Regions from separate parts of the Pseudodesulfovibrio sp. lm2024 genome, predicted to be linked through region 3. Evidence: predicted binding sites of a transcription regulator. Region 3 holds the regulator's gene; each other region holds the start of a gene.
The links. The regulator sigma-54, encoded in region 3, starts transcription at its own class of promoters, with help from an activator protein. The targets are predictions, from matches to a motif close to CTGGCACGGNNNNTGCTT.
Positions count from the first base shown of each region.

Region 1: ACR42D_RS13740 (PEP-CTERM sorting domain-containing protein) is a predicted target of sigma-54. The motif match lies at 3,506-3,523, and genes of this name have one in related genera.
Region 2: ACR42D_RS16320 (Spy/CpxP family protein refolding chaperone) is a predicted target of sigma-54. The motif match lies at 4,190-4,207, and genes of this name have one in related genera.

Region 1 covers NZ_CP195092.1:2,903,587-2,913,962, reverse strand. The annotation lists gene metE (5-methyltetrahydropteroyltriglutamate--homocysteine S-methyltransferase) at 1-156, opposite strand, end outside; cobalamin riboswitch at 239-430, opposite strand; gene ACR42D_RS13755 (flavodoxin) at 751-1,191, shown strand; gene ACR42D_RS13750 (FmdE family protein) at 1,327-2,403, opposite strand; gene tpx (thiol peroxidase) at 2,682-3,200, opposite strand; gene ACR42D_RS13740 (PEP-CTERM sorting domain-containing protein) at 3,567-4,331, shown strand; gene ACR42D_RS13735 (sigma-54-dependent transcriptional regulator) at 4,665-6,089, shown strand; gene ACR42D_RS13730 (hypothetical protein) at 6,318-6,614, shown strand; gene ACR42D_RS13725 (PilZ domain-containing protein) at 7,107-7,619, shown strand; gene galE (UDP-glucose 4-epimerase GalE) at 7,770-8,801, opposite strand; gene ACR42D_RS13715 (NAD-dependent succinate-semialdehyde dehydrogenase) at 9,104-10,376, shown strand, end outside.
Region 2 covers NZ_CP195092.1:3,497,245-3,507,620, reverse strand. The annotation lists gene ACR42D_RS16350 (substrate-binding periplasmic protein) at 1-123, opposite strand, end outside; gene ACR42D_RS16345 (substrate-binding periplasmic protein) at 189-941, opposite strand; gene ACR42D_RS16340 (substrate-binding periplasmic protein) at 1,062-1,814, opposite strand; gene ribD (bifunctional diaminohydroxyphosphoribosylaminopyrimidine deaminase/5-amino-6-(5-phosphoribosylamino)uracil reductase RibD) at 1,876-3,009, opposite strand; gene ACR42D_RS16330 (deoxycytidylate deaminase) at 2,981-3,439, opposite strand; gene ACR42D_RS16325 (FmdB family zinc ribbon protein) at 3,802-3,999, opposite strand; gene ACR42D_RS16320 (Spy/CpxP family protein refolding chaperone) at 4,285-4,770, shown strand; gene ACR42D_RS16315 (DUF4405 domain-containing protein) at 4,929-5,747, shown strand; gene ACR42D_RS16310 (two-component system sensor histidine kinase NtrB) at 5,758-7,647, shown strand; gene ACR42D_RS16305 (sigma-54-dependent transcriptional regulator) at 7,644-9,032, shown strand; gene ACR42D_RS16300 (RHS repeat domain-containing protein) at 9,488-10,376, shown strand, end outside.
Region 3 covers NZ_CP195092.1:2,016,780-2,027,155, reverse strand. The annotation lists gene ACR42D_RS09455 (LptA/OstA family protein) at 1-592, shown strand, start outside; gene lptB (LPS export ABC transporter ATP-binding protein) at 593-1,318, shown strand; gene rpoN (RNA polymerase factor sigma-54) at 1,556-2,965, shown strand; gene hpf (ribosome hibernation-promoting factor, HPF/YfiA family) at 3,002-3,544, shown strand; gene ACR42D_RS09435 (PTS sugar transporter subunit IIA) at 3,547-3,996, shown strand; gene rapZ (RNase adapter RapZ) at 4,015-4,896, shown strand; gene ACR42D_RS09425 (PTS sugar transporter subunit IIA) at 4,899-5,336, shown strand; gene ACR42D_RS09420 (PTS sugar transporter subunit IIB) at 5,347-5,811, shown strand; gene ACR42D_RS09415 (PTS sugar transporter subunit IIC) at 5,838-6,512, shown strand; gene ACR42D_RS09410 (manganese-dependent inorganic pyrophosphatase) at 6,848-7,768, shown strand; gene ACR42D_RS09405 (PEP-CTERM sorting domain-containing protein) at 8,128-8,844, shown strand; gene dapA (4-hydroxy-tetrahydrodipicolinate synthase) at 9,019-9,900, opposite strand; gene ACR42D_RS09395 (UshA-like (seleno)protein family 2) at 9,948-10,376, opposite strand, start outside.

The DNA of each region.
Region 1 (10,376 bases), 890 kb from region 3:
GGCCTCGGCCTGGACGGTCCAGTGCCGTTTTTGCAGTTCCTCGGCCGTGGCGTTCAGATCGGCCTCGGCGATCTCGCCTCGCCAATACTTTTCCAGGGCCCATTTCAGTTCCCGGTCGATCCCCATGCGGGGGAATCCCAAAACGTGCGCGTGCATGTCTGCTCCATGGTTACGGGTGAAAAACAGTCCTCGCCCACCCCGCGACGCCTGTCGTCGCTTTGGCCGGGCGTGGTCGCGAATTCATCGCGTCACGGCAAGACGTCTTCTGGCTTCCGGCCCCGTCATGTTGATTCCCTTCCCGAATCCGGTGGTCCTCAACGGGTGTCTGCCGGTTACAGCGGCCCGTCCGCAGCGGCTTTTCACCGCTTTCCGTTTCTTGCCGTATCCTTATATCAAGATGTATTGATATTATACCGTCCCCCAAATGGCAAGCATTTGTTCGGAGCGGCTGAAAATGCACGTGGGCAACGCAGGTCCGGTTGATCTTCCTGCCGTGGGAGCGGGCGTAAAAGCAGGAAGGTGAACTTGGAAAATGGAGTGGTTGACAAATAATGGACAGCCTCCTAAGTTTCATGAAAATGATTTTCATATTCAATCAAACAAGGCGACATGCGGCAATAGCAGCTACGGATGTCCAGCGTAACCGCCAAAAACGGAGTTGAACATGATTTCCTCCTTGTCCGCACGCTGTACCGGGCCCGCCCAGGGCCCGTGCGCACGACACAACTTCAACACTGTGAGGAAAACACCATGGGCAAGGTATTGATCGTCTACGGTTCGACCACCGGCAACACCGAGAGCGTGGCGGACGCCATCGCGAAATTCATGGAAAAGAACGGCCGCACGGTGGAGACCAGGAACGCGGCCGACGTGGCCGTGGAGGACATGGCCGACGGCTTCGACGCCGTGCTGCTCGGGTCTTCCACCTGGGGCGACGACTCCATCGAGCTCCAGGACGATTTCGTGCCGGTCTTCGACAACCTGGACAAGGCCGGGCTCAAAGGCAAGAAGGTCGCGGTCTTCGGTTGCGGCGACTCGTCCTACGAATACTTTTGCGGCGCGGTGGACGCCATCGAGGAGAAGGCCGAGGACCTGGGCGCTGTCCTGGTCGGCGATCCCCTGAAGATAGACGGGGACCCCGACATGGGTGACGTCACGGCCTGGGCCGGAACCATCCTGCCCGGGCTCTAGGTCCGCGCCGGGTTCCTCTCCGGAATGAACTCGCCGGAAACGGCAAAGGCTTGGGAAGTTGCCTTCCCAAGCCTTTTTTAGGGAGATCGGGATGCGGGGGCAGGCCCGATCCGAGGTGTCGTTTTTACCCGTGCGTCAGTGGGACATGGCCAGGGCGTAGGGATCGGCGCCAGCGCCGGAGACCTTTTCGGCCAGAGAGGCGGGGCCGGTGAACCGGCCGAGGTCCTTGATGCAGGTCAGCTTGTCCTTCATATTCATCTTGGCCAGCTTCCAGGACATTTTCACGCGGGAGATGAAGAACAGCGGGTTGCTCTTGCTGCCGGACGGGGCGCGGTCCGCGTTGGTCACGCCGGTGAAGGACTCGGACTTGGCCCAGTCAAAGCCGATGAACACGCCTTCGCAGGTGTCCTTTTTCTTGTTCACGCGCATGGCGATGAGCGTCGGGGCCACACCGTCCCGGGCTCGCTTTTCGGCGGCCCCGGCCGTTTGCACGGAATACGCCCCGTGCTTGCCTATGGTCGCGCCGTAGGCGGATTGCAGGGCGTCCATGGCACAGATGGGCGGCGCGCCCACAAAGACGTAGGCGTCGCCCGGTCCCAGCGGCAGGTTTTCATCGAGATACGCCTTGGCCATGAACCCGGCGTTCAGGCCGGGGCAGAAGTGGTCGTGCAGCTCGGCGCCCTTGAGCATGGGCCATGGGGCGTCCTCTGCCCAGGACAGGGAGATGGAGGCCACGGAGAACAGACGGCTGCCGACCAGCCCCTTGCGCGCGGCGTCCCAGCCCTCGGGCCGGAACAGGGAAGCCGGGGCCAGGTCGATGGTCTGGCTCTCGAATCCGCCAGGGGAGAGCTTGATGAACACGGCCGCCTGGTTGTCTTTGCGGAAGACCGAGAACCAGAGCGGTTCCGTGCACGGCGTGTTGACCAGAAGAAGGGTTCGGGTGCCCGGCGTCCTGCCCGTGGCCCGGGCGACCACGTCCAGGTAGGCCTCGGTGGATGCCGCGTCGGCCTGGCCGTAGCCCGCATTGGTCAGGACCATGAAGCCCGGCGTGTCCGGGCTCACGGCCAGGGTTTTCATGGCTGTCTTCAGGGCCATGTCGGCAGCGTTCATGCGCGGCGTCATTTTCGGGCCGAATCCGGCGGCAAAACCGGTGGAAGCCGTCAGGAGGAACAGGAGGAGGACCGTTTGAGCGAGAAGAGTGTTCTTTTTCATACTGCATTACACCATAATGTTTAAGTGTTGGTATGTCGTTCCTGTATAATTTTATGAAATTCGTAGCAATAAAAAGCCGGAGAAAGTACAAGCGCTCCGGTTGAAGGTGTCCGGTTTTACCGGACATTTTAAGAGTGGGCCGGATGGACGGTGCCGGAGGGGGATCGCCAAGTTCTCCGGCAGGAGGCTGCGTCTCAAGGCGGGGCGGTGCGCAGGGCATGAAAAAGCCCGGAAGGAAGACCTTCCGGGCCGAAATCGCGATGTGCGCGGGTGCTGGATTATCCGATCAGTTCGCGGACCACCTTGAGGGCGGCCTCGTAATCGGGCTCCTCGGTGATTTCCTTCAGGTACTGGACGTAGGCGATCTTGCCGTCCTTGCCCACCACGAAGACCGCACGGGTCAGCAGGCGCAGTTCCTTGATCAGGGCGCCCCAGTTCTCGCCGAAGGAGGCCTGGGCGTGGTCGGACAGGGTCTGCACGGCTTCGATTCCGGCCGCGCCGCACCAGCGGGCCTGGGCAAAGGGGAGGTCCATGCTGACGGTCAGGATTTTCACGTCGTCGCCCAGCGCCGTTGCCTCGGTGTTGAAGCGGCGCGTCTCCATGTCGCACACGGGGGTGTCCAGGGAGGGCACCGAGGCGATGACCAGCACCTTGCCGGAATAGTCGGCCAGGGTGGCGGGGGCCAGGTCGTTGGTGGTCACGGTGAAGTCGGGAGCGGCGTCGCCGACTTTGATCTCAGGGCCGATAAGGGTCAGCGGATTTCCTTGAAACGTGATGATTCCGGTTCTTTCACCCATGATATGCTCCTTTCACGAAAGTGGGTTGGTCATTCTCATTCAAATAAGTATCCACAATGGCGTGTAAAGGCGCAACCAATAATTATTCTCGTTCTTTTCGGCTGGCTTGCGCGGCCGGGGGGATGGAGGCCGGGACGCGTTGCCCTTGCCAGTCATTGAGAAGGTCCACGGTTCAGCCGCATTCAATGGGCAATATCTATGCTGCCATTCCCAAACCGGCACATAATGTAAGGGAGCCCGACAAAGTGTCGGGCAAGATGACATTTTTCACACATTCAAGGCGTCAAAACCCGTGTTCTACATGTCTGGCATGTTTTGTGCTTAATTCCGATAAAACAAAACGGGGAATTCAACGTGGGAGACACCATGAGACGCTTTATTGCATTTATACTGTTCGCTATCTGCCTGCTCCAGGCACCGTACGCTCTGGCGTATTCGGTGTCTTTCGCGGACAATGTGAACTACTGGGAAGGCTACGGGAACGACAACCGGGATTGGGTTGACGGTCGTTGGACCCAGCAGAACAACCGGGATGTCATCGGGGCACCGGATCTGGTCGGCGGGAATTTCATCTTCGACGGCCACACTCTTTCCGGGATTCAATTGAACTACACGAGCACCGGCCGGCATCTCGTGCCCGGCGACTGGTTTTTCGACACCAACCAGGACGGGTCTTGGGACTATGTCCTGCACCATACGCTGCGGGTTTACCGGGATGGGTCCATCTCCAGGGAAGAGTTCGGTTATGGCTTGTTTGCCGTGGATCTGTCCTATGAACACGGCAATATGACCGGCTACCAGGAGTCCTTCTGGCCTTGGGGGACCGAGGGCAGGCACGACCACCCGGTCCGGGCCTGGGTCGACCTGGATGAGGTTCTGTCGGGCGTCGGCTACGACGGCTGGGACTACTGGATCGCGGAAAACAGTCTGGGTGAGACCAACTGGTCCGACATCAACCTCGATTTTACGGGTCTCCGGGCGTTCACCTACGGATTCGCCATGACCTGCGGCAACGACGTGCTCTTCGGCGAAGCCCGGGTTCCCGCTCCCGAACCCTCCACCTTCCTGCTGCTCGGTTTCGGCGGTCTGGGCCTGCTGCTCTATGGCCGCAAGAGGAAGCGTTCCCTCTGATCCATGTTATTATCGTAATGGATGGCCGGGCAGTCTGCGGACTGCCCGGCCTTTTTCGGTGGGCCGCGCCTCCGTCCATAGGGGGCGGGCCGTCCGTGTCGCCATTCGGGCCGATCCGGAAAGTCTTGAAAAATCGGAAAAGGGGGGTATGCTCAAATCGAGTGTTGGCGCGGTTTTTATTCACGCGGCCGGTCTTTGTCCGGAAAAAACGGAATCGGGAGTTTCTCCTATGGACAGAAAAAACGCGCCTATGTATAGAATCGCTAACTTTTGTCCATCGTCCGTTGACAGGCCGCAGGCTATTGAACAAGGAACCGTGGAGTGGAACCGTTCGTGGGAAAGATACTGCTGATAGACGACGACCCGTTTCAGTGCGCCGCCGTCGAGTCCATCATCAAGAAGATGGGCTACGACTGCCATTGCGTGTACTCCGGGATAGAAGGGCTGACGCTTCTCAAGAGCAGCCACTTCGACATCATCTTCCTTGATCTCAACCTGCACGAGGGCAACGGGCTGACCCATATCCCCCGTCTGACCCAACTCGACCCGGATGTGGATATCGTCATGCTCACCGGCGAGTCGGATACCGACTCCATCTCTCAGGCCTTTGCCGCCGGGGTCAAGGACTACCTGGTCAAACCGATCAAAGAGGACCGCTTCCGCCAGGTCATCCAGAACCTGTTGCAGCAGAAGACTGTCCAGAAAGAGCAGACCGACACCCTGGACCGCGACGAGATCATCGGCGACAGTACCGCCCTGAACCAGTGCCTCGAACGGCTGGCCATCTCCGCCAAGGGCAACGGCAACGTGCTCATCACCGGCGAGACCGGAACCGGCAAGGAACTCTTTGCCCGGGCGCTGCACAACAACAGCGACCGCAAGGACAAGCGGTACATCGTGGTGGACTGCACCAACCTCCCGTCGACCCTGGCAGAGAGCCTGTTGTTCGGCCATTCCAAGGGGTCCTTCACCGGGGCGGACCAGGACCGCAAGGGGTTGTTCCATCTGGCCCACGGCGGCACTCTGTTCCTGGACGAAATCGGCGACCTCGACCTGGGCATCCAGAAGTCTCTGCTCCGCGTCCTCCAGGAAAAGACCTTCCGTCCGCTCAGCTCCAGCAAGGAAGTCTACAGCGATTTCAGGCTGGTGGCCGCCACCAACCGGAACCTTGAAGAGATGGTCGCCAGGGGCGAATTCCGCAGCGATCTCTACTACCGGCTGCAGAGCTTTATCATTGAGTTGCCGCCCCTGCGCGAACGCAACGGCGACATCGAACTGCTGACCCGCCACTACCTGCCCACACTCTGCAAGGAGAACGGCATGGAGGAAAAGGAGGTCGATCAGCAGTTCATCGAGACCCTGCGGCTCTATGACTGGCCCGGCAACGTGCGCGAGCTGGTCAACGTCCTGCATGTCTCGCTACAGAAGGCGCGCTTCTCCAAGTACCTGAATATTTACCATCTTCCCCAGCAGCTGCGCATGCGTCGCGTGTTCCAGGACATGGGTGAAAACGACCAGCCGCAGCCGGGTGTCAATTCCATGCCGAGCCTGTTTTCCCTGCCCACGACGGCGGAGGAGTTCCCGATCATGAAGGCTGCCCGCCAGGAAGCGGTGGAGGCCATGGAGCAGGCCTATCTGCAACGGCTGGTTCAGTTGAGCGACGCCTCCATATCCACGGCCTGCAAGCTCTCCGGCCTTTCCCGCGCCCGCCTGTACGAGCTGTTGAGCAAGCACAACCTGTCCCTCAAGACCAACTGACGAGCCTTGATCGGGGTTTTTCTCGTTGCCGACGTCCCCTCTGGCGCGAAATTTGCATAAAAAAATCACATGTACGACTACAAGACCAATAAGCGGATGCATGTCGCCGTGAAGGATGACGCGGCGCTCACCGAGATCGTCAACCGGCTTGGAGCGCTCGTTGGGAGCGCTGCGGCGGAAGACGGCCCGGATGCGCTCGAAAGGCGAAGCTGCCCGCGCAGGTCCGTCATGATCCCCGGACTTGTCCAGGTGCTGAAGTCCTGCGGGGAGATCATGGTCTTCCCCGTCCAGATTCGGAACATCTCCAGCCAGGGCATGCTCCTTGAATTCAAAGACAAAGGTCACGTGTTCGCCGGTATGCTCAAGCAGATCGAAGGGCTGAGCGTGACCTTCCAGGTGGATGACTCGGTCGCCACCCTGGAGTGCCTTCCCACGCGTATCGTTCTCGACGACCCGGTGGAAGTGGGCGTCGAGGTCTCGGACGAATCCGACGACAAGCCGCGCGTCCAGCGCTTTCTCATGTAGTCCTTCCAGTCCGATCCTCCCCCTGGGACACACGGATGGCCGCGCCCGGCGAGTCAGGGACGTGCCCTCGGGATTCGTCACATTTCCACAATAATTACCGGCTGCTGCAATGCGATGAAAGGCGGGGCCGCAATGTTGCGGGATTCTGCCTCTTTTCCGTCAGCTGTCGGATTGTCAGACACATGGCCGGGGTCTTTCCGGGGCCGGTCCACGCGGCTTTGTTCCGCGTGGGTGACAGGCGTGCTTTTTTTCGTCCGGTTGAGGGGCGGCCCGTTGAGCATAGCTCCACTATATAATTCGACAATCTCGGAGCGATTTCGGACGTGGCCGGGGATGGAACCCACGGCGTCCGTCCGGTCGGGCAGGAGGGGTGGACCGGGCACCGCTTGCGGTATGTTTATTGCAAAAAATTAAAGATTGTTGAGGCATTGGAATGGGGCTCCGGGGGGTCGCCCCGCACACGGCACGATACGTCCTGAGGAAGTTGAAAAGATGTCTGAATCGGTGAAAATATGTTTCGATATGAATCGGGAAAATTTTCAGGTACTTAAGCGCGTCGCCAAAGCAGAAGGGGTGGACTGTTCCCAGTATGTTTCGAGCCTCGTGGAAGGGGCTCTGAAAGATTTCGTCAGCCGGGATTGGTCCGTCAACGGCAAGGAGCGGCGGCGCTATCACCGGGTGGATGTGTCGCTTCCCGCCATATCATGCGTAAAGTTTTCCGACAGGGAGATGCGGAGTTATCCGGTGGTGGTGGACGACATTTCCCAGGGTGGATTGCGGATATCCTTCAAGGACATTCCTCCGGAATTGGGGGATAAGCTCGCAACCTCCTCATTTTTCGAGGTGTTCTTCACCTTGCCTCATCTCTCGCAGACGGTCTCGTTCTACTGCAGGCGGCTGCGCCACAAGGTTGACCGCGATGTGACCATGGTCGGGGTGTTCGAGGGAAGCAACCCGGAAACTGTCTCCACGGTGGACGCCATGATGGAGTACTATACCGCCTAGACAACGCGCATTTGTTGTTGCCGGGCTCGCTTGTCCCGCCGATAAGCCGACGGCCCGCTCCCATTCGTTAAGAAATCCGACAGACAGGTGCCGGTCCGCTGCCGGCATGGACGCCGCAGTGGGCGTTGCGTTTTGCACGCGGGCCGCGTTCTAGCCTTCGGCGTCCCGGTAGCCCCGGGGATTCTTAGACTGCCAGTTCCAGGTGTCGCGGACCATGTCCTCGATGGTGTGGGTCGCCTCCCAGCCGAGTTCGCGCCTGGCCTTGTCCGTGGAGGCGTAGTTGGCGGCCACGTCGCCGGGGCGGCGGGCGGTGATCTCGTAGGGGATGGTGACGTTGTTGATCCGCTCGAAGGCGTGGACCAGTTCGAGTACGCTGCACCCCTTGCCCGTGCCCAGGTTGTGGATCGTGTAGCCGGGTTCCTCCTCGAGCTTGCGCAGGGCGGCCACGTGGCCCCGGGCCAGGTCCACCACGTGGATGAAGTCGCGCACGCCCGTGCCGTCCGGGGTGTCGTAGTCGTCGCCGTAGATGCTCAGCTTCTCGAGCCTTCCGACGGCCACCTGGGCGATGTACGGCATGAGGTTGTTGGGGATGTCGGCGGGATCTTCGCCGATGAGTCCCGAGGGATGCGCGCCCACCGGGTTGAAATAGCGCAGGATCGACATGTTCCAGTCCGGCTCGGCCGTGTGCAGGTCCTTGAGGATTTCTTCTATGTACAGCTTGGTGCGGCCGTAGGGGTTGTAGGCGCTGGTCGGGGTCTCCTCGGTCAGGGGGAGTTGGTCGGACAGGCCGTAGACCGTGGCCGAGGAGCTGAAGACGATGTTCCTGGCCTTGCCCGCGCCCATGCCCTTGCACAGGTTGATCAGGCTGAGCAGGTTGTTCTCGTAATACATGAGCGGTTTCTGCACCGATTCGCCCACGGCCTTGTGCCCGGCAAAGTGGATGGCCGCGTCGATGGTCTCCTCGCGGAACAGGGCCCGGACCTCGCCCAGGTTGCAGAAATCCATGCGGTGCACCGGAATGGCGACGCCCGTGATCCGTTCCACCCGCTCCATAGCCACGGGCGAGCTGTTGTTGAAGTTGTCCGCGCAGATCACGTCGTATCCGGCGGCGATGAGCTCGATGCAGGTGTGGGTGCCGATGTATCCGGCACCTCCGGAGACCAATACCTTCTGTATTTTCATGCGAAATCCTTGTCTGCCTGGTTCGCCCTTTGGACGTTGGAATTTAAGCGGTTACAGGTTCGACGAATACGGCCCGTTTGTCCAGTCAAAATGGCGGCCGCGACGCGGTCCGGCCCGAACGGCTCGCCTGAGGATCATGCCCGCCCGGACTTGATGCTGGACAACCAGGGCATTCTGGCATAAGCCCGGAAAGCGCGCCGTACAGGCCTTTTGGCGCGGCGTCATCCGCGTGATCGGAAACCGGCTGCCGAACTCTCCCTGGCCGGTTCCAGAGTGTTTCACCCCTATTTTCGGAGAAGAAAATGCCCCTGCAGAGTCTCAATCCGTTGACCGGAAAGGTCACGAAGCAGTTTGACGAATTCACCCCCGAGCAGACCGCCGAAGCCGTTCGCGCGACCGCCCAGGGGTATGCGGCCTGGAAAACCACCGATTTCGCCCACCGGGCGGAGTGCCTGCGCAGCCTGGCCCAAGTGCTCAAGACGCGGGCCGACGAGTTCGCCGCGATCATGGCCGAGGAGATGGGCAAGCCCGTGACCTTTGGCCGGGCCGAAGTGCTCAAGTGCGCGGGCGTGTGTGAATTCTACGCCCAAAACGGCCAGGCCATGCTGACCTCGGAGCCGGTGGCCGGTTGCGGGCAGGAGGCCTACGTGGACTTCGCCCCCATGGGCACCGTGCTCGCGGTCATGCCGTGGAACTTCCCCTTCTGGCAGGTCCTGCGCGTGGCCGCGCCCACGCTCATGGCGGGCAACACCGTGGTCCTGAAGCACGCCTCCAACGTGCCCCAGTGCGCCCTGGCCATCGAGTCCGCCTTCCGCGAGTCCGCGTTCCCGGACAACGTCTTCCGCACCCTGCTCATCGGCGCGCGCCAGGTGGAGTCCGTGCTCGACGCCGACTCGGTCATCGGCGTGAGCCTGACCGGCAGCGAGGGGGCCGGGAGCAAGGTTGCGGCCGCCGCCGGTGCGCGCCTCAAGAAGTGCGTCATGGAGCTGGGCGGCAGCGACCCGTTCGTGGTCCTGGCCGACGCGGACATCGACAAGGCGGCCAAGGTCGGAGCCATGTCCCGCTGCGCCAACGCGGGCCAGACCTGCATCGCGGCCAAACGGTTCATCGTGATGGACGAGGTCTACGACGCGTTCCTGGCCGCTCTGGGCCGGGAGATGGACGCCCTCAAGATGGGCAACCCCATGGACGAGGACACCGTGGTCGGCCCCATGTCCTCCGCCGGACTGCGCGCCGAGCTGCATCGCCAGGTGGAGCGCTGCACGGCCGAGGGCGGCAGGATCGTCAAGGGTTGTGTCCTGCCCGAGGGCGAGGGGGCCTTCTATCCCCTGAGCATCATCGCGGACGCGCCCTTTGACGCCGAGGTCTGCCGCGAGGAATTCTTCGGCCCCGTGGCCTTGGTCTTCAGGGCCGAGAACGAGGAGCAGGCCGTGGCCATGGCCAACGACACCCCGTTTGGCCTGGGCGGCTCGGTCTGGACCGGGGACGGCGCGCACGGCCTTGAGCTCGCCCGGCGCATCGAAGCGGGCGAAGTGGTGGTCAACGGCCTGGTCCGCAGCGACCCGCTCATGCCCT
Region 2 (10,376 bases), 1.5 Mb from region 3:
CCAGTACTGCTCGGTCATGTAGGTCAGGTGCGCGGCCGGATCGGCGGGTGCGGCGGCCCGGGCCGGAACGGCCGCGAGCAGGGCGATGGCGAGCAGGAGGAACGGCGGTAGGTGGCGGAGCATTGTCACGGGGTAGTCGACGGCGGGAGGAAAGACAAGCGGGAAAAGGAGCGGGGGGCTGAAAAGCCCTAATCCGCGTAGCGATCGAGCAGCGTCCGGTAAACAGGGCGCTTGGTGACCGCATCCAGGGCCCGTTGGAACCGGTCGATCAGGGCGTCGTCGGTGTCCGGGCTGAAGGCGTAATACAGGGGGTCCTCGCTCAGGATCAGGGCGGTCTCGAAATCCTCGGCCGAGAGGCCCATGGCGGCTATGGTGTGCCGGAAGCGGGATTCGTCCAGGGCGATGGCGTCCACGCGTCCCGATTGCAGGAGCTGGACGGCGTGCTCGGCGTGGCTGGCGTAGGTCGGGATGATTCCGGCCTGAAGGACCTTGGAGGTCGAGGCCGTGTCGCGCAGGGAGGCGATCCTCAGGCCTGTCATGCCGCCGGGGGACAGCTTCTCATGGTTTCGCGATCGCAGGCGGAAGAGGGCCTGGCGTCCTCTGGCGATGGGGCCGACCCATTTGAAGATGGTTTCCCGTTCCCTGGTCCGGTAGACCGAGAATATCGCGACCTGCCTGTTCCACTGGCCGCAGTCGTAGATGCGTGGCCACGGCATCACCTCGATGGGCTGTTCCGGGACGTCCATCTCCCGCCAGATCAGCTTGAGCAGGTCCACGGCCAGGCCGGTGGGCCTGCCCTGGTCCATGCAGATGAACGGCCTGTATACTTCGGCCAGATACGTGATTCCCGCAGCGGGGTCGTCTGAAGCCTGCGCAAGGCCCGGTGAGGCCATGAGCAGTCCGACGAACAGCGGCGCGGCGACGAGCCTTGCAAGCAACATGCTGTATTTCTAACCGAGCGGTAATGTTAAGGCAAGGTTGAGGCCGGTCCGGTCCCTCTGCTCCGGGGGCGCGGCCGCCGTCGCGCGCCCGAGCCGGAAGGTCCGTGAACAGGGCGCGGTTCAGTACACGTAGAAGTTGAGCAGGTTGCGGTAGACCGGCCGCTTGACGATGGTGTCCAGGGCCCGCTGGAACCGGGCGATCAGTTCGTCCGAGGCGTCCCGGCTGAAGGCGTAGTACAGGGAGTCCTCGCTCAGCACCAGGATGGCCTCGAAGGCGTCCGGTGGGGCGTTCGTGGCCGTAATGGTCTGGCGGAACTTGAATTCGTCCAGAGCCAGGGCGTCCACGCGGCCCGATTCGAGGAGCTGGAAGGCGTGCTCGGCGCTGGAGGTGTAGACCAGGGGAAATCCGGCCCGGAGCATCTTGGTGGCCGCGGCGATGTCGCGCAGGGAGGCGATTTTGTGGCCGGCCAAATCCTTGAGCGAGCCGGGCCTGAGGTTTCGGGAGCGCAGGGCGAACAGGGCCAGCCTGCCCTTGACGATGGGCCCGACCCACTTGAAGGAGGCCTCCCGCTCCTCGGTCCGGTACATGGAGAAGATGACCACGTGTTGGTCCCGCTGGGCGCTGTCGTAGATGCGCGGCCAGGGCATGACCTGGATGGGCTGTTCCGGGACGCCCATCTCCTTCCAGATCAGCTTGAGCAGGACCACGGACAGGCCGGTGGGCCTGCCGTCCACCGTATAGTTCAGGGGCCTGAACTCCTCGGTCAGGTAGGTGAGACCCTCGGCGGGGTCGCTCGACTCATGCGCCTGCCCCGGCGAGGCCAGGAGCAGGCAGGCGAGCAGCGGCACGACAACGAGACTGGTTACCATCATCCAACAATAATAGCCAAGCGGGGATGACAAGGCAAGCTTCGGCCTTGTGCCGGGCGGGGCCTCAGCGGCTGCGCAGGGTGAGCATCAGGTCCGTGCCCACGGGCTCCAGATCGGCGATGCGAAAATCCAGGGCCTGGGCCATGGACGGGGCCTGGCGGCCGGAGTAGGCGGCCGGGGCGTCCTCGTCGCCGAGGATGCGCGGGGCCACGAAATGGACGATCTCGTCGGCCAGACCCTGCTGGATGAGGGTCATGGCGAACCGGCCGCCGCCCTCGCACAGGGTGTAGTGGCAGGCGCAGTCGTAGCGCAGGCGCTCGAAGCCGCAGGACAGGGACAGCGCTCCGGCCCGGCCGGGCAGGGGCCAGACCGAGGTGCCGCGCCGCCGCAGGACGTCGGCTTGCGGGCTGTGGGCCGCGGTCCTGGAGGTCATGAAGATGGCCCGCTCGGGCCGTTCGCGCAGCAGGGTGAAGCGGCTCGGGTCGTCGGGCAGCCGGGAGGTGACCACCACGCCCCAGGGCTGGACGAAGTCGGCGGGCAGGTTCTCCTTGCGGCAGGTCAGGCTGGGATTGTCGGCGTAGAAGGTGTTGCCGCCGACGATGACCGCGCCCACCATGGAGCGCAGGTCGTGGACCCGGGCGAAGGATTCGGGGCAGGAGACCGGTTCGGGCCTGCGGTCCCTGGCCGCGATCTTGCCGTCCAGGGTGGCCGCCATCTTCAGGATGTTGTAGGACGAGTGGGTGTTCTGCCAGAGCAGGAAGTCGTCGATGAGGTCCCGGCATTTGTCTTCGAGCACGCCCACGGTGACCTCGATGCCGTGGCTGCGGAGCTTTTCCACGCCGCCGGCGGCCACCGGGTTGGGGTCGCGGACGCCGACCACCACCTCGGCCACGCCCGCCTCGATGAGCGCTTCGGTGCACGGCGGGGTCTTGCCGTGATGGTTGCACGGCTCCAGGGTGACGTACATGGTCGCCCCGCGCGGGTCCACGCCCTTTTTGCGGGCGTCGGCCAGACATTCGCGCTCGGCGTGGAGCTTGCCGTACCGGGTGTGCCAGCCCTCGGCCACGACAGCGCCGTCGCGGACCAGCACCGCGCCGACGCACGGGTTCGGGGCCGTGGCCCCGCGCCCGCGCCGGGCCAGATGCACGGCCCGGTCCAAGAACGCTTCGCTATTTGAAGTCGCCTTCCATGAAGACATGGTTCACTCCTGCCTCTTCGAGCATGGCTTCGGACAGATCGTCGGGGTAGTTTTCGGCGTAGTAGATATTCTGCACGCCGCAGTTGATGAGCATCTTGGTGCACAGGATGCAGGGCTTGGTGGTGCAGTAGATGTCGCACCCCTTGAGGTCCAGATTGTTGGTGGCGGCCTGGATGATGACGTTCTGCTCGGCGTGCAGCCCCCGGCACAGTTCGTGCCGCTCGCCGGACGGTATGCCGAGCTGGTCGCGCAGGCAGCCGACCTCCTCGCAGTGGGCGATGTTGGTGGGCACGCCGTTGTAGCCGGTGGCCAGGATGCGCTTGTCGCGCACGGCGATGGCCCCCACGGCGCGGCGGGTGCAGGTGGAGCGCTGGGCCACCAGATGGGCTATGCGCATGAAATATTCCGGCCAGGGCAGTCTGTTGGGCATGGGTTTCCTCGTTCGTTTCGAAGTGGAGGTCGGTTCGGACCACCTATCACTTCTCGTCCCGAAAGGAAACGCCCGCCCTTTGCGCCGCCCCGGCCCGCCCATCCCCCTGGCGAAGCGCAAATAAACCCGCGCCGAAGGCGCATAAACGGGATGCAAGGGTGCGAACCCTATCGCTGCTGTCTTTAAGGCTCGATGACTCGCCTAAGGGCTAGTGCTGCCCGCCGGAGGCGAAATCACCTAACAAACGCCGCGAAGCGGCTTCCAACCCTGATTTCTCTCCCGGCCAAAAAAAGATCCGACCGCGCGATGCGGCCGGGCCTTTCGAAAAGTGATGCGTCCCGGACCGGGACGCGCCGCTAGCCTCAGCCGCCGCCCGAGCCGCAGCCCGAGTCCCGCAGGGCGTCGAGATTCAGGCCGCCCTCCACCTTGGCGGAACAGGCGCTCATGAGCTTTTCGGTCTCCGTCGCGCCGCACTCAGGACAGGGGACGGCCTCGCCGCCGAACACGAGCTCCTCGAACTCGGCCCCGCACTGCTTACAGATATATTCATAGATGGGCATGATCGTATCTCCGGCGCACATATTCTCTGTCGATGTGTTGTAGATTGTGCAGGATAGGGACCTTGTCAAGGGACGCGTCCTTGCACATTGCACAAAATGTGTGCAATATGCGTGCATCAAGCTGCACAAAATAAGTGCAGAGTCTCCGGTCTGTCACAATTAACCGGCTGTATTCCCTATGGTTAGGCGTTTGGCACGGGCGATGCTTTGTCGGGGGACAAGAAGATCACACACACTCTCTTCTTCCTGTTCGCATGAAAGCATCATTTTTTAGGAGGCGACGAAATGTCCAAAAAAAGTATCTCCATCTCGGCTCTGGCGGCGGTCCTGATCCTGGGGCTGGCCGCGTTCGCGGTGGCCGGACCCAATGCGGGCCGGGGATTTGCCGGTCCGTGCGGCGGCCCGGGCTACGGCCCGGCGTTCAGCCAGCTGACCCCGGAGAAGCAGGCCGAGGTCAAGGCCGTGATCGACGAGTACCAGCCCCAGTTCGAGACCGTCCGCAACCGGATCTGGGCCAAGCAGTCCGTGCTCCAGGCCATGATCAACGGCGGCCAGGCGGACGAGGAGGCGATCACCAAGCTGGTCACCGACATCTCCAGCCTGCGCAACAAGCTGCGTGACCTGCGCGTGGACATGTCCGACAAACTGGTCAAGACCACCGGCATCGCCTCCTTCGGCGCCTGCCCCGGCCCCGGCTACGGCAGAGGGTGCGACGGCTCCTTCCAGGGACGCGGCATGCGCGGCCAGGGCATGGACAGAGGAATGTACTAGGCCGTTGAATTGAAACGATATTTCCGATAACCCGGAAAACAGGATATTGCGGGATAGGCGGCGTGGGGCCGCCTGTCCCGCGAGTAATCATCTGCAGGCGATGGCGGGCGTGCAGGGGATTGGCGGCAACGTATCATTTTTCTTGAGGAGGTCCCTGGATGTTCCGAAAAATCACGTCCCTCACCGCGCTTCTGTCCTTTGTCGTCACGACCATCACCAGCGTTATCCTGTACATCGTGCCCGAAGGCCGCGTGGCCTATTGGGCCGACTGGCATCTGCTGGGCATGACCAAGAGCCAGTGGGGCGACGTGCACACCACCGTGGGCACCCTGTTCCTCCTCGCCTTGATCCTGCACATCTGGCTCAACTGGAAGCCGATCATGAACTACATGAAGAACCGCTCGCGCGAGTTGGTGGTCATGACCGGGCCCATGATCGTCAGCTTCATCCTGGTTTTTCTGGTCTTCGCGGGCACGCTCATCGGCGTGCCGCCCATGAGCACGCTGCTCGACTACGGCGCGCAGATCAAGGAGCAGGCCACCGAGACCTACGGCAACCCGCCGTACGGCCACGCCGAGACCAGCCCGCTCAAGAAGTTCTGCGGCTTCCTCGGCCTGGACGCGGCCATGGCCGTGACCGCCCTGCACGAGGCCGGGTTCGATTCGTCCATCAACGAGAATTCCCTGATCAAGGACATCGCCCGGTCGCGCGGCGTGAGCCCGCAGCACGTCTACGACATCATCCGCTCCAGGCAGGGGGGCGATCCCTTTTCCCTGATGCCCGCCCAGCCGCCGGAAGGCACCGGCAAGTTGACGGTCACCGCCGTCTGCAAGACCTACGGCCTGGAGCTGGAAGAGGTCCTGGCCCGGCTCAGGGGCGCGGGCATCGACGCCACCCCGGAGTCCTCCTTCAAGAGCCTGGCGGGCGAGCACGACATGTCGCCCAGGGACATCTACCTGATCGTCAAGGGCAAGTAACAGAGGCCGTATGGATGTAGTTCACCCGGAAGGCAGGGAGAAGGGGCCCCTGGTCGCCCTGGTCCTGGCGCTCATCGTGCTGGGGCTGGGCAGCCTCTACCTGACCTGGCAATCCATCGCGCAGCAGCGGCGGATCGTCGAGGACCACATGGTCATGACCGGCAACTCCATCCTGCGCGGCGTGGACAACAACATCTTCCGCATCGCCCGCACCCTGCGCATGGGCAACCAGTCCTCGACCCTGTTCCGGACCATGACCGAAGAGCTCTTCACCGAGCTGGCCAAGTCCGACGACATCGAGTTCGTGACCCTGTTCAACCGCGCCGGGCATCCCATCGTGACCTCGGTCAAGAAGGGCAAGCATCCCATCTTCCAGCTGCCCGAGGCCGTGGCCGAGGACATTGAGCCCGGCCGCGCCTGGCACGTCATGGCCGAGGTGGACAAGACCAGCGTGCTCCTGTCCGGGCTTCAGGTCCGGTCCGGCATCGCGGCCCTGCTCGGCGTGAACGGCCAGGACGGCGCGCGCAACCTGAACCAGGGCCACATGGACGACATGGGGCCGGGCATGATGTTCGACAACACCCAGTCCCAGGTCTACCTGGTGGTCGGTCTCAACGCGGAAAAGCACATGCGCCAGTTCCGCCAGTACCGCCAGGCCGCCACCTACCAGACCGGCTACGTCTTCCTGGCCGCCGTGGTCCTCTGGTCCCTGGCCTTCGCCTACCTGCGCCGCCGGGGGGCCAGCCGCAAGCTGATCCGCCTGGAGCGGTTCCAGAACAAGCTTCTGGACAACATGCCAGACGGCCTGGTCACCCTGGCCGAGGACGGCGAGATTCTGGCCGCCAACCGCTCGGCCCGCCAGCTGCTCGCCCCGGAGCCGGACGAGGACCCCGAAACCGGGGACGCCGAGTCCGGGCCCAGGGCGGGCGCGGCCAAAAAGGGCGAGGACGGTCCTCCACGTCCGCCCGAGATCGTGGGCACCTATTGGCAGGACTTCGACTTCGGCCTGCAGACCAACGAGAACCAGCCGTCCGGCCCGGTGGAGTGGGAGCAGTTCGACTACCAGGGCCGCCAGCTGGAGATACTTTTCCTGCCGTTCCAGGAATACGGCGGCAGCGACGGGCCGGACCAAGCCCAGAAGCTGGTGCTCATCCGCGACCGCACCCAGATCCGCTCCCTGGAGGAGGACCTGAACGAGGCCAAGCGGCTGGCCGCCATCGGCTCCCTGGCCGCGGGCGTGGCCCACGAGGTGCGCAACCCGCTCTCCTCCCTGCGCGGCTTCGCCCAGCTCTTCGCCACCAAGCTCAAGGGCCAGGCCCCGCTCGACCAGTACGCCACAGCCATGGTCCAGGAGGCGGACCGCCTCAACCGCGTGGTCACGGACCTGCTCTACCTGGCCCGGCCGCGCCAGCTGGACCCGTCCTTCATCGATCTGGCCAAGGTCGGCGATTCGCTCAGGCAGCTCATGCGCTTCGACTTCGAGGACAAGCTCATCGAGCCGGAGTTCGACTTCGGCCCCGAGCCGGTCTGGGCCGACCCGGACGCGCTGCGGCAGGTCCTGCTCAACCTTATTTCCAACAGCCTGGACGCCATCCAGGGGTGCGCGGACTGCGACAAGCCCGGACACGTCCGGCTGGTCTCCATGCGCGGCCACAAGGGCGTCTGGATCATCGTGGCCGACGACGGGCCGGGCATGGACCCGACCATCCAGGACGAGGCGTTCAAGCCATTCGTCACCGGCAAGAAGACCGGCACCGGCCTTGGGCTGGCCATCGTCCAGAACATCATGCGCGCCCACAAGGGCCGGGTGATCATCGAATCCGAACAGGGCCATGGGACCGAGATGAAGCTTTTCTTCCCGGATCCGCAGCCCTCCCCAGATAAGGAATTGGAATCATGAACGAAGAACGTATCGCGCTGATCGTCGACGACGAGCCGGGCCATCGCATGATGGTCCGCGCCGTGCTCGAGGACGACGGCTGGACCGTGCTCGAGGCCGAATCCGGCGAGCGCGCCCTGAACGTGCTGGCCGAGGAGGCCGAGTCCGACACCTACCCGGACGTGGCTATGGTCGACATGAAGATGCCCGGCATGGACGGCATGCAGCTTTTGAAGGAGCTCCAGGTCCGGCGGCCCTCCATGCCCGTGGTCCTGCTGACCGCCTTCGGCTCCGTGGGCAGCGCCGTGGACGCCATGAAGCGCGGGGCCTTCGACTACCTGACCAAGCCCGCGGACAACGACGAGCTGACCGCCGTGCTCGGCAAGGCGTTCGAATACCACAAGCTGCTCGACGAGAACGCCCGGCTTCGCGCCGAGGTGGGCAGTGAGCCGGATTTCATCGGGGCCAGCCCCGGCATCGAACTGGTCCGCAACCTGGTCGGCCAGGCCGGACCCACCGAGGCCACGGTGCTCATCCTCGGCCCCAGCGGTACCGGCAAGGAGCTGGTGGCCGAAGGGTTGCACAAGGCCAGCCTGCGGGCCGACAAGCCGCTCATCAAGGTCAACTGCGCGGCCCTGCCCGACGACCTGCTGGAGTCCGAACTCTTCGGCTACGAAAAGGGCGCCTTCACCGGCGCGGTCAAGGACAAGCCCGGCCGGTTCCAGCTGGCCGACGGCGGCACCCTGTTCCTGGACGAGATCGGCGAAATGCCCGCTCCGCTCCAGGCCAAGCTGTTGCGCGCCTTGCAGGAAAAGACCGTGGAGCCGCTGGGCTCGGTGCGTACCATCCAGGTGGACACCCGGATCATCGCGGCCACCAACCGGAACCTGAAAAGAGAGGTCGAGGCGGGCCGCTTCCGCGAAGACCTCTACTACCGGCTGGCCGTGCTCGAAATCCGCATCCCGCCCCTGTGCGAGCGCAAGGAGGACCTGCCGCTTCTGGTCAGTTTCCTGCTCCGGCGGCTGGGCAACAAGAACAACAAGATCATCCGTACCGTCACCCCGGCCTTTCTCGACGCCCTGTCCGGCTACGACTGGCCCGGCAACGTCCGTGAACTGGAAAACGTGCTCGAACGCGCCCTGATCCTCTCCCGGTCCGACGCGCTCGGCCCGGATCTCCTGCCGCCCCAGATCACCGGCGCGCGCGAAAACGTCATCGACATGGAGTTCCACCACGCCGGACGGCCCGCGCCCACGCCCGCCAACCTCGAAGAGGCTGAAAAACAGGCCATCATCCAGGCCCTCGAGGAAAACGGCAACCACCGCGAACGCACCGCCGAAGCCCTCGGCATCAGCCGTCGCACCCTGCAATATAAGCTTAAAAAGTACGGTTTGACCCGCCGCTAGCGGCCGGGGGAAGGGGGAAAGGGAACCCTTTGAAAAGGGCTTCCCTTTCCCCCTTCCCCCGGACCCCCATCCCCCTTTCCCTCCTAAACTTTTTATTTCCGCCTTCGGCGGGGCCGGTTGATGTGTTTCGGCCTTTTTGAGCCGGAGGCCGTCTTGTTGCGTTCGCACGTCCTTGCCGAAGGCACACAAAAAGCTTTGAAGGGGAGTCCAGAGGGAAACTTTCTCGAAAGTTTCCCCTCTGGCCGATCGCTGCTGTCCTCATCCGTAGGGCTCGAAGACTCGCCAACGGCTGTAGGCCCGGAGGCATTCTTCCTCCCCCTGTCAAGTTGCTTTTTTATGCTTATCTGGTGCTTTTGGGCGTCATTCTTCGACAAAACAGGGTGTTGGCGAAAACCGGGGGTATGCTGGTTTGGATTCCTGGGGATGGACCTCGGGGGCGAAACCAGGAGGTTGCCATGGCAGCACCATATACCTGTGACGTGAGGCGCGGCCCGGACGGGCGGATTGTGGAGAAAACCGAGACGGTCAGGGGGCGCAAGTCCACCTGGACCTATGCGTATGACGACGGCGGGCGGCTGACCGAGGCCAAACTGGACGGGCGGCTGATCTGCCAATGCTGGTACGACCGCGAAGGCCGCCGGGTGCGGGATTACCTGCCCGCCACGGCCGGGGCGAACTACCGGGACTACCAATACACCTCGGACAACCGGCTGATGCGCGCGGGGGGCGGGCAGTACTCCCATGACGAGCGCGGTTTCCGGTCCATCTGGTCGGACAAGGGCGTGTACACCCTGTACGAGTACAGCCCGGACTATCGGCTGCTCAAAGCCGAGGAAGAGGACCGGGACAAGGTCTTCACCTTTGCCCACGACGAGGACGGGCAACGCGTGGCCAAGTACCGGAACGGCCAGCTCGTCGAGGCCTACCAGTGGCTCGATTTCGTGCGCCTGGCCGCCTTCCACGACGGACAACACGCCTACGAATTCGCCTACCGCGACGGCGAGCGCACGCCCTTCGCCATGCGCCGCGACGACGGGATCGTGGCCGGGCTCTTCTACGATCAGGTCGGCTCCCTGCGCGTGGTTGCCGACGTGGACGACAACGTGATAAAGGAAGTGCTGTACGACCCGTTCGGCGGCATCATCGAGGACACCAACCCGAGCCTGCGCCTGCCCATCGGCTTTGCAGGCGGCCTGCACGACCGGGACCTGGGCTTCGTCCGCTTCGGGTGGCGGGACTACGACGTCAGGACCGGCAGGTGGACCGCGCCGGACCCCATCGGGGACAAGGGCGGCGACCCGGACTGGTACGGGTATTGTCTTGATGACCCGGTTAATAGTAACG
Region 3 (10,376 bases):
GGGTTACGCCAACGCCAAGTACCTCAAGGTTGTCAAGGTCGAGAAGGCCGAGCACGCTCCCGCGCCTGTGCCCGCACCGGCCCCCAAGAAGGATTCCGGCGAGGGTGAGGTCAAGGCCCCGGTGGCAGCGGTACCGCCCGCGCCCATCCCGGTGGGCGTGGACCCGAGCCGTCTGCCGGTGAAGATCACCTCCGACCGCATGACCTATGACGAGACCGGCAAGGTCATCTCCTTCGTGGGCCACGTGGTCGCCATCCACGGCGAGTTGACCTTGTGGGCCGACAGGCTTTCGGCCTATCTCGCATCCAGCACGGACAAGAAATTCTCCGCCGACAGCGTAGACCGCATCGTGGCCGAGGGCAACGTGCGGGCCAAGAAGGGGACCACCGAGGGGACCTGCGGCCTGCTGACCTACATGGTGGGTCCGCAGCTGCTCAAGATGGAGCGCGATCCCAAGCTCCAGGACGGCCCCAACTCCCTGACCGGCGAGGTCATCAACTTCCACATCAAGGACGACCGGTCCGAGGTCATCGGCGGCAAGCAGCGCGTCAAGGCGGTGTTCATGACCCCCGGCAACCTGAAGGTGCAATAGATGGCCGAGGGTCTTCGCGCTACCAATTTGTCCAAGCGGTACGGCCAGAAAGAGGTCGTACACGGTATCAACATCAAGCTCGACGCCCGCGAGGTGGTCGGCCTGCTCGGCCCCAACGGCGCGGGCAAGACGACCACGTTCTACATGCTTGTGGGCATCGTCCAGCCCAATACCGGGGTGGTTTCCCTGGGCGGCCAGGTGCTCACGGACAAGCCCCTGCACGAGCGGGCCCGCCTGGGGGTGAGCTACCTGCCCCAGGAAAGTTCCATCTTCAAGAAGCTGACCGTGCGCCAGAACCTGGAGATCATCCTGGAGCAGACCTCCATGACCTCGCGGCAGCAACGGGCCAGGGCGGACGAACTCATGGAGATGTTCACCATCACCAAGCTGGCGGACCAGGCGTCCATGTTCCTGTCCGGCGGCGAGCGACGCAGGCTGGAGATCGCCCGGGCGCTCATCCTCGACCCGCAGTTCATCCTCCTGGACGAACCGTTCGCGGGTATCGATCCCATCGCGGTTATCGATATCCAGGAGATCATCTCCGTGCTCAAGTCCATGGACATCGGCATCCTCATCTCGGACCACAATGTCCGGGAGACGCTCAATATCTGCGACCGGGCCTACCTGGTCTACGAGGGGACGGTCATCCTGGAAGGGGCCCCGTCCGAGATAGTCAAATCCAGTCGCGCCCGGCAGATCTACCTGGGCGAGGATTTCCGGCTTTAATCCCTGTTCCCGTCTTTTTTTCCTCTTTCCCGATTTACACCGTACCCAAAGGTTGGTACACTTTTTTCATATCATTATATGCACGCAGAATTATCAATAGATACAGGGTGTTAACACAATTGTGTTGCATCCTTTAATTCACTGTGGCATAATTGAATCGGAAAAAATGTCAGGTGGCCGAAAAAAAATTTCTGTATCCGGCAACCGATAAACACAACCTCAAGCAGGCAGTGAATCATGGGATTGGAACTTCGGCAACAGCTCAAGCTCTCACAGCAACTGGTCATGACGCCCCAGTTGCAGCAGGCCATCAAGCTGCTGCAATTGTCGCGGCTTGAACTGCTGGAGACGGTGCAGCAGGAATTGTTGGAGAATCCTTTCCTCGATGAGACCGAGACCGATACCGAGGTCCCGGACAAGGCGGAAGTCCTGACCGAATCCCAGGCCGAAGAGGAACTGGTCCGCAACGCAGACTGGGAGAACTACCTGGGCGAGTTTTCCTCCACTTCCAAGCAGGCTTTGTCCCGCGACATGGAGATGCCCGAAGAGGGCATGTCCTTCGAGGCCCGCCTGGCTTCCAAGCCTTCGCTGGAAGGGCACCTGAACTGGCAGATGCGCCTGTCCAACTTCACCGAGCACGAACTGGCCATCGGCGACGTCATCCTCGGCAATCTCGACGCCAACGGCTACCTGCAGGCCACCCTGGAAGAGCTGGCCGCCATGGTTCAGGCCTCCGAGGAGGAGATCGAGTCCGTCCTGCACCGTATCCAGCACCTGGACCCGGTCGGCGTGGGCGCCCGCACCCCGCAGGAATGTCTGCTGGTCCAGATGGAGGTCCTCGGGTACGACGATCCTATCCTGGTCTCCCTGGTCACCGATCACCTGGAGGATCTGGAGAAGAACCGCTACAAGCCCCTGGCGCGCAAGTTCAAGATCACCATGGATGAGCTCAAGTCGTATCTCGACCTGATGCAGACGCTCGATCCCATGCCCGGCGCCAATTTCTCCAGCACCGAGCCGCACTACGTCAGCCCGGACGTGTTCGTCTACAAGTACGGCGAAGACTTCGTCATCATCCTCAACGAGGACGGCATGCCGAGGCTGCAGATGAACACGTTCTACATGGATTCCATGAAGGGCGCGGCCGACAAGGAGAAGGAATATTTTCAGGAAAAGATGCGTTCCGCCGCATGGTTGATGAAAAGTCTGTACCAGCGGCAGCGAACCTTGTATAAAGTAGTTGAGAGCATTGTCGGCTTCCAACGGGCATTCTTCGAGGAGGGCGTGACAAAGCTCAAACCCCTCATCCTCAAGGAGGTGGCGGAAGACATCGAGATGCACGAATCCACCGTGAGCCGGATTACGACCAACAAGTATGTTTCGACGCCTCACGGCATATTCGAGCTGAAGTTCTTCTTCAACTCGGCCCTGGACCTGAACGACGGGTCCCAGGTGGGTTCGGAGAGCGTCAAGGCGCTCATCAAGCAAATGATCGCAGACGAAGACACGAAGAAACCGCTCAGCGACGAGAGAATCGGCGAGATCCTCCAGGAGAAGCTGGAAGTGAACATCGCCCGGCGTACAGTCGCCAAATACCGCTCGGCCATGGGCATTCCTTCGTCTTCAAAACGAAAGCAGTACTTCTAAAGTCTGCTTGAAGCACTCTCAACCAGGAGGCAGCGTATGAACATCAGCTTCACTTTCAAGAACTTCGAGCCTTCCGATCACCTCAAGGGTTACGCGGAAAAGCGTTTTGAAAAGGTAGCGAAATACGTTTCCGATGCGGAGGCCGATCTCCAGGTCAACCTGCTGGTCGACAAGTTCCGTCACAAGGCGGACGTGATCCTGAACTCGGATCGCATACATATCTCGGCCTATGAAGATTCGGAGGACATGTACTCCACCATCGACATGGTCCTGGACAAGCTGGAAGCCCAGCTGCGCAAGATGCGCGAAAAGATGAAGAACCGCCCCAGACAGGCGCGTCCCAATAAAATGGTGCAGATGAACTACCTGTCCTACGAGGACATCGCTCCCGGTTCAGCGCCCACCATCGTCGGCACCGACGCATACGAGCCCAAGCCCATGTCCGTGGACGAGGCCGCCATGCAGCTGGATGCCCGTGACAACGAATTCCTGGTCTTCCTCAACGCGGAGACTGACGGCGTCAACGTGATATACAAGAGAAAGAACGGCGATTACGGCCTCATCGACCCCGGAAACTAAGCATGAAACTCAGTGATTACCTGGCGAAGGAACTGATCCTTCCCGAACTCGAGTCCGAGACCAAGTCGGACGTATTGAATGAACTCGTCGCCCCCCTGGGCGTACAATATCCAGAGATGGACACGGACCATGCGGTCCGTGTCCTTCTCGATCGTGAACGGCTCGGCTCCACCGGCATCGGGGACGGCATCGCCATCCCCCACGGCAAGCTCGAGGACCTGGAAAAGGTCATCGTGGTCGTGGGCCGCAGCCGCAAAGGCGTGGAGTTCGAGGCGCTGGACCACAGCCCGTGCACCATCTTTTTTCTGGTGCTCGCCCCGGAACAGGTGGCGGGCATGCACCTGCGCGTCCTGGCCCAGATTTCCCGTCTCCTCAAGGACGAGGAATTCCGCAAGGCGTTCCTGTCGGCCGATGACCTCGAGGGTCTCTGGACCCTGCTCAAAAGCGTGTAACCGAATGGACGAATTCCGTTGACCTCGACCAACCCTTTCCCGGTGGTGATCGTCACCGGACTCTCCGGCTCGGGCAAGAGCACCGCGCTCAAGGTCTTCGAAGACCTCGGATTCTTCTGCATCGACGGGCTCCCGTCCGAGATGTCGGCCAAGCTGGCCGACCTCATCCTCTCCTTCGACACCAAATACCGCGGCCTGGCACTGGGCATGGACCTGCGCCAGTTCGAGTTCGTGGACGGCTGGAGCAAGGCCCAGGAGGGATTCGCCCAACTCGGCATCACTCCGCAGGTCCTGTTTCTCGAGGCCAAGATGGCGGAGCTGGTCCGGCGCTACGCCACCACCCGCCGTCCGCATCCGCTGGAGAGCCGCAACCTCGGCCTGGAGCAGGCCTTGGAGATGGAAAAGAAGCTCCTGGAGCCGGTGCGCCTCGGGGCGGTCCTGGTCCTGGACACCACGGATTATTCCATCCACGACCTGCGCCGGGTCATCCAGACCAAGTGGTCGTCCCTGGAAGACGTGAGCATGGGCATGCGGGTGCACATCATCACCTTCGGCTTCAAGTACGGCGTGCCGTCCGAGGCCGACCTGGTCTTTGACCTCCGTTTTCTGCCCAACCCCTATTTCGACAAGTCCCTGCGCCCCATGTCCGGCCTGGACAAGGCGGTGGCCGACTATGTCCTGGGCAATCCCACGGGCCAAGGGTTCATCAAACGGTTTCATGACTTTCTGCTCTATATTTTACCGCTTTACGCAGACGAAGGGCGCTACAGGATCACCCTGGCCCTTGGTTGTACCGGCGGCCGCCATCGTTCGGTTTCCGTGGCCGAGTCGGTACTGGCAACCCTGAAGGAAAAAGGGTATGCTGCCTCGATCGAACATCGACACATGGAACTCGGTTAGACATGGCTGCAAAGACTGACAAAAAGGACGGCGTGATCGGCGTGGTGCTGGTCACCCACGGGACCTTCGGGGAGACCCTGCTCCAGGCCGCGGAAACGGTCATGGGCCCGCAGGAAAACTGCCTGGCCGTGGGCGTGGACGTGAACAGAGGGGTGGACGAAACCCTGGAAGGTGTGCGCAAGGCCATCCATTCCCTGGAGCAGGGCAAGGGCGTCCTGGCTCTGACCGACCTGTTCGGCGGTTCCCCCACAACCATGTCCCTCTCCCTCATGAAGTCGGAAAATCTTGAAGTCATCACCGGCGTCAACCTCCCCATGGTCGTGGCGGCCCTCCAGGCCCGGTCCATGGCGCTGCCCGAACTGGCCGACAAGGTCATGAACGCGGGCCAGCAGGGGATCAAGGTTGCCGGGGCGATGCTGCGCAAAAAAGCAAAGAAATAGGTATGATGCCGTGACTCTCGTTCGTATCGACAACCGCTTGATTCACGGCCAGATCATCGAGACGTGGCTGCCGTACACCGGGGCCAAGAACGTTGTGGTGGCCAACGACGAACTGGCCCACGACATCCTCCAGCAGGAGATCATGTCCCTGGCCATTCCCCAGGCCGTGAAGAGCTCGTTTGTCACCGTGGAAGAGGTCTCGGCGACCGTGTCCAGGCTCTTCTCCGTACCCGGCGAGCACGACTCCATCATCCTCTTTTCCAGTTGCGCCGACGCCCGCCGCGCCTTTGACTCCGGGTTCGATTTCCACGTCCTGAACATCGGCAACGTCCATTACAGCCCGGGCAAGCGCCAGGTCTCCCCGAGCGTGGCCCTGTCCGACGAGGATGAGACCTGCCTGCGCCACCTGAACCGCAAGGGCGTGGAGCTGGACTTCCGGTGCGTGCCCAATGACCCCGTGCAGGTGAGGTTCTAGGTTATGGTCGTTCAGCACACCTACGCCTGGTTCGCCATGGTCGCTTTTTTTTTGCCCTCTTTTCCCAGTTCCGCTCGTCCCTGAGCATCGGCCTGCTTGAACGCCCCCTGGTGGTCGGCTTCTTCTGGGGCGCGGCCACCGGCGAGTATACCACCAGCCTGTACATCGCCATTTTCTTCGAACTTTTCTGGCTCGACCTCATCCCGGCCGGGACCTATATCCCGCCCCAGCTCACGGCGGCCACCTTCGCGGCCCTGACCCTGACCACCTGGTTCGGCCTGGACCAACCGTCGCGGATCATGTTCGTGCTCTTCGCCAGCATGCCGCTGGCCTGGATCGGCACAAAGGTCGAAGGATGGCTGCGCGAACGGGAACAGGGGAGCTACAACGCGCTACTCAACTGGGCCCGCAATCCCGACTCCAAACACCTGCCCGGGGCGCTCATCCTGCGCTCCATGGCCCGGGGGCTGGTCATGAGTTGGGCTTCCTTCCTGGTCGCCGTGCTCATCCTCAAGCAGGGGTTCGAACTCGTCTTTTCCGCGCATCCAACCATTTTCTCGAACCTGGGCGTCACCTGGGCACACCTCTGGGTGGCCGCCTCCCTCGGCGGCCTCATGGCCCTTCGCCTTAAGCGGGCCTACGCCGTTCTGGCGGTCGGCGTCGTCCTCTTCGCCATGTACCGTTTCCTGCCTACCCTGTAGAAGCCGTTTTCGCCCGGTGCGGGCCGACATCCCACGTGGCCGCGCGGACAGGGAAGGGGGCTTGGGATCATCTTCACATTGTCGCGAACGGCCGTGCCGCGCTCGACGCGCCTCCGCCCGGGGCGAATCGGCTTGGCTGCAATCGCAGGAACCCTTGGGAAACGCGGCTTGTGGCGGTTTGATGGCGATCCGGCTACGGGCGATATTCTTTTCATCCTTTTCTCGTTCGGACTGCGCTTTTAGCTTGGCAGCGGATATGCTTTGTGATATCTGTCACATTCTGTTTTCGATGCTTAATTTCCTTATACAGGATAATTCAATTAGGAGGACTTGATATGGCTATTTTGGTTGTTGGACACAAGAATCCCGATACCGACACCGTCGCTTCTGCGATCGGTGCCGCCGACCTGTACAGCAAACGTGGTATGGAGGCCAAGGCCGTGACCCAGGGCGAGATCGCTCCGGAGACCGCCTTCGTACTCGAGAAGTTCGGCTTTGCCGCTCCCGAGATCGTCACCGACGCCACCGACAAGCAGATCATCCTGGTCGACCACACCGACATTTCCCAGACCATCGACAATCTGGACAAGGGCGAGCTCCTTGCCGTCGTCGACCACCACAAGCTGGGTGACATCACCACCGCCGGTCCGCTGGAAATGTGGGTCTGGCCCGTGGGCTGTTCCGCCACCGTGCTGAAGTCCATGTACGACTTCTACAACGTCGAGATCCCGGCCAACATCGCCGGCATCCTGCTGTGCGCCATCCTGAGCGACACCGTCATGTTCAAGTCCGTGACCTGCACCGACGCCGACAAGGCCGCCGTCGAAGCCCTGGCCAAGATCGCCGGCGTGAGCGACGTCATGGCTCTGGGCATGGAGATGTTCAAGGTCAAGTCCGCCGTTGACGGCGCTCCGGCCAGCGAACTGGTCTTCCGCGACTACAAGGACTTCGACATGTCCGGCAACAAGGTCGGCATCGGCCAGCTGGAAGTCGTGGACCTGTCCATGCTCGACGCCCACAAGGACGCCCTGCAGGCTGAGATCGAGAAGGTCAAGGCCGACGGCCGTCACTCCGTCTTCCTGCTCCTGACCGACATCATGAAGGAAGGCTCCGAGATGCTCATCGCCTCCGACGATCCTTCCGTCGTCGAGAAGGCCTTCGGCATCGCCACCAAGGGCGAGCCGGTCTGGCTGGACGGCGTCATGAGCCGCAAGAAGCAGGTCGCCCCCAACTTCATCAAGGCCTTCGAAGGCTAAGCTGTAACAGCTGATTTAGTGCGCAAAGTCGGGCCCGCCAGCGTTGTGCTGGCGGGCCTTTGCTTTGCCTTTTCGATCAATGTTGAATGACACGACAGATTGGACTCGGTTTTTTCGTCTCTCAACCCTCCTGCCCGCTTTCCTTGTTTTGCGTTTTGAATTCCGTAGTCTTGGCCAAAGAAGTGTAAAATTTACCAACGACAACAGCGTTATTGTGTAAGCCCTGCCGACAATTTGATTAGTTCGAGTCAATCAATGTATTGAAATACATAGGGGTTGTATTTGGCACATGCCTTGCTTTGTGAATACGTTGTCAAATGACATTTGGTCCTGGTCACTCTTACCCAAAGGCGACCCCTATGAAAAAAATTTTATTATCACTTGTCATCTGCATGTTGTTGATTCCCAACATGGCCAACGCCAGCGTTTTTACCTTTGATGATGACTCCCAACTCTCGGCATGGTCCCCCGACCGAACCGCTCCCGACGAGTTCAAGACTACTCCGGACGGCCGTCTCGCCATCGGAATCGCGCCTCCCGTACCCAGCCAGGAATTTTATCAGACCAAAGGTCAAAAGACAGTCATCGATACGCCCGCAATAGGGAAAATGATCATCGGCGACCTGTTCGTTGACGCCGGCTGGCATGATATGCGTGCAGGCATATGGGGAACCTCGAGCGGCGGCGGTGCGACCGGGTGGCCGATCATCAGTTGGCACAATCTGACCGACAGCTACGGATTCCATGTATGGGACCTGAATCATTGGGTCGCGGTCGGACTGGATTATACGGTCCAGGACGCCTGGTATTCACTGGGAATGGCCGTCACCGGCAGCTCCATCGACTACTACATCAATAATTCTCTAGTATACAGCTCTTCCCTTTTCCTTCCCACGATAATCGATGAGATCATTTTAAATACCAAAACGTCCGAAGCTCAGGAATATACGGTGTTATGGGACAATGTAGGCGTGGTCGACGCACCGACTCCCACTCCCGAGCCGTCTACGTTCCTTCTGCTCGGTGTGGGTATTGCCGGTTTGCTGGCGGTTGGAAGAAAAAGATCGGCAAGATAGAGTGATAGCCGTACAAATGAGAGAGGCGTCCTTCGCGAAGGACGCCTCTCTTTTTGGGAATTGCCGGACTGCGGGCCAGGAAGGAGACGGAATTGAAAAAGGGACGGCCAGGAGCCGTCCCTTTTTCGGGAGATGACGAAAAAAGGCCCCGGCTGTGAGCCGAGGCCTTGGATATCACAAAAGACCGGCGGTTTTCAGCACGGCTTCCAGTTTGGGTTTGTTCTCGTCCTGCAGGGGGACGATGGGCAGGCGGAACTGGGCGTCCTTGAAGATGCCCATCATAGCCAGGGAGGTCTTGACCGGGATCGGGTTGGTCTCCATGAACATGGCCCGGTTGACCGGGGCCATCTTGAGGCTCAGTTCGAGCGCCTTTTCATGGTCCTTGTCGAAGAACGCCTTGCACATGGCGCTCATGGCCTTGGGCATGATGTTGGAAATGACGGAGATGACGCCCACGCCGCCCACGGCCAGCAGGGGCAGGGCGGTGAAGTCGTCGCCGGAAAGCAGCTTGAAGTCGCGGCCGCAGAGTTCGACAACTTCGGCGCCCTGGCACAGGTTGCCGGTGGCTTCCTTGACCGCAATGGCCTCGGGCACGGCGTCCTTGATCATCTTGAGCGTGGACGGCAGGCAGTTCAGGCCGGTCCGTCCGGGCACGTTGTAGATGACCATAGGCAGGGAGGCCGCTTCGGCTATGGCCTTGAAGTGGGCCACCAGGCCGCCGGGCGTGGGTTTGTTGTAGTAGGGCGTGATCTGCAGGGTGGCGTCGGCCCCGGCGTCCTTGGCCATCTTGGTCAGCTCGATGGCTTCCTTGGTGGAGTTGGACCCGGCTCCGGCGATGACCGGCACACGGCTTTTGGTCTGCTCGACGCAGATTTTGATGACCCGTCCCTGTTCCTCGTGGGACATGGTCGCCGCTTCGCCGGTGGTGCCGCACGGCACCAGGCCGTCAATACCCTGCTCGATCTGCCATTCAATGAAATCGCGATAGGTCGATTCGTCGACCTCGCCATCCTTGAAGGGCGTCGAGAGAGCGGTGAAAGCTCCTCGTAATTCCATCGTCATCTCCTCCTGAAGTATAATATCCATCCGAAAAAATTGCCGTTTTATTGGAAAAGGGCATCTATCTCCGGATTATCCTCGATCTCGTCGTTCATGCCTATGGAAGTCGATGTATAATTCTTCGCTTCTTGCCAGGCAAATGAATTTTCTCTTTCGGGCCATTGCAGGACCTTCACTTCGGCCAGGCTGCGGCCCTTGTCGTAGGGCCTGACCCAGAGGCAGCGGCCGTCCGCCTGGACGCGCCCGTTGATGCCGGAGCCGCTGCCGCTGCCCAAGAGCATGTCCGGGACCTGAGCCGGGTTCGACTTGAGGTAGTCGCTTTCGGCCACCCAGCCCCAGTCGCACAGCCCGATGAGCAGATCCACCTTGTCCCGGTACGCCTTGATCTCCTTGGAGAGTCCGGCGAGCACGGTCTTGGACGGCCCGTCGGCGTCTTGGGGCAGGGAAGGGTAGCGCAGGAAGCCTACCTTGCG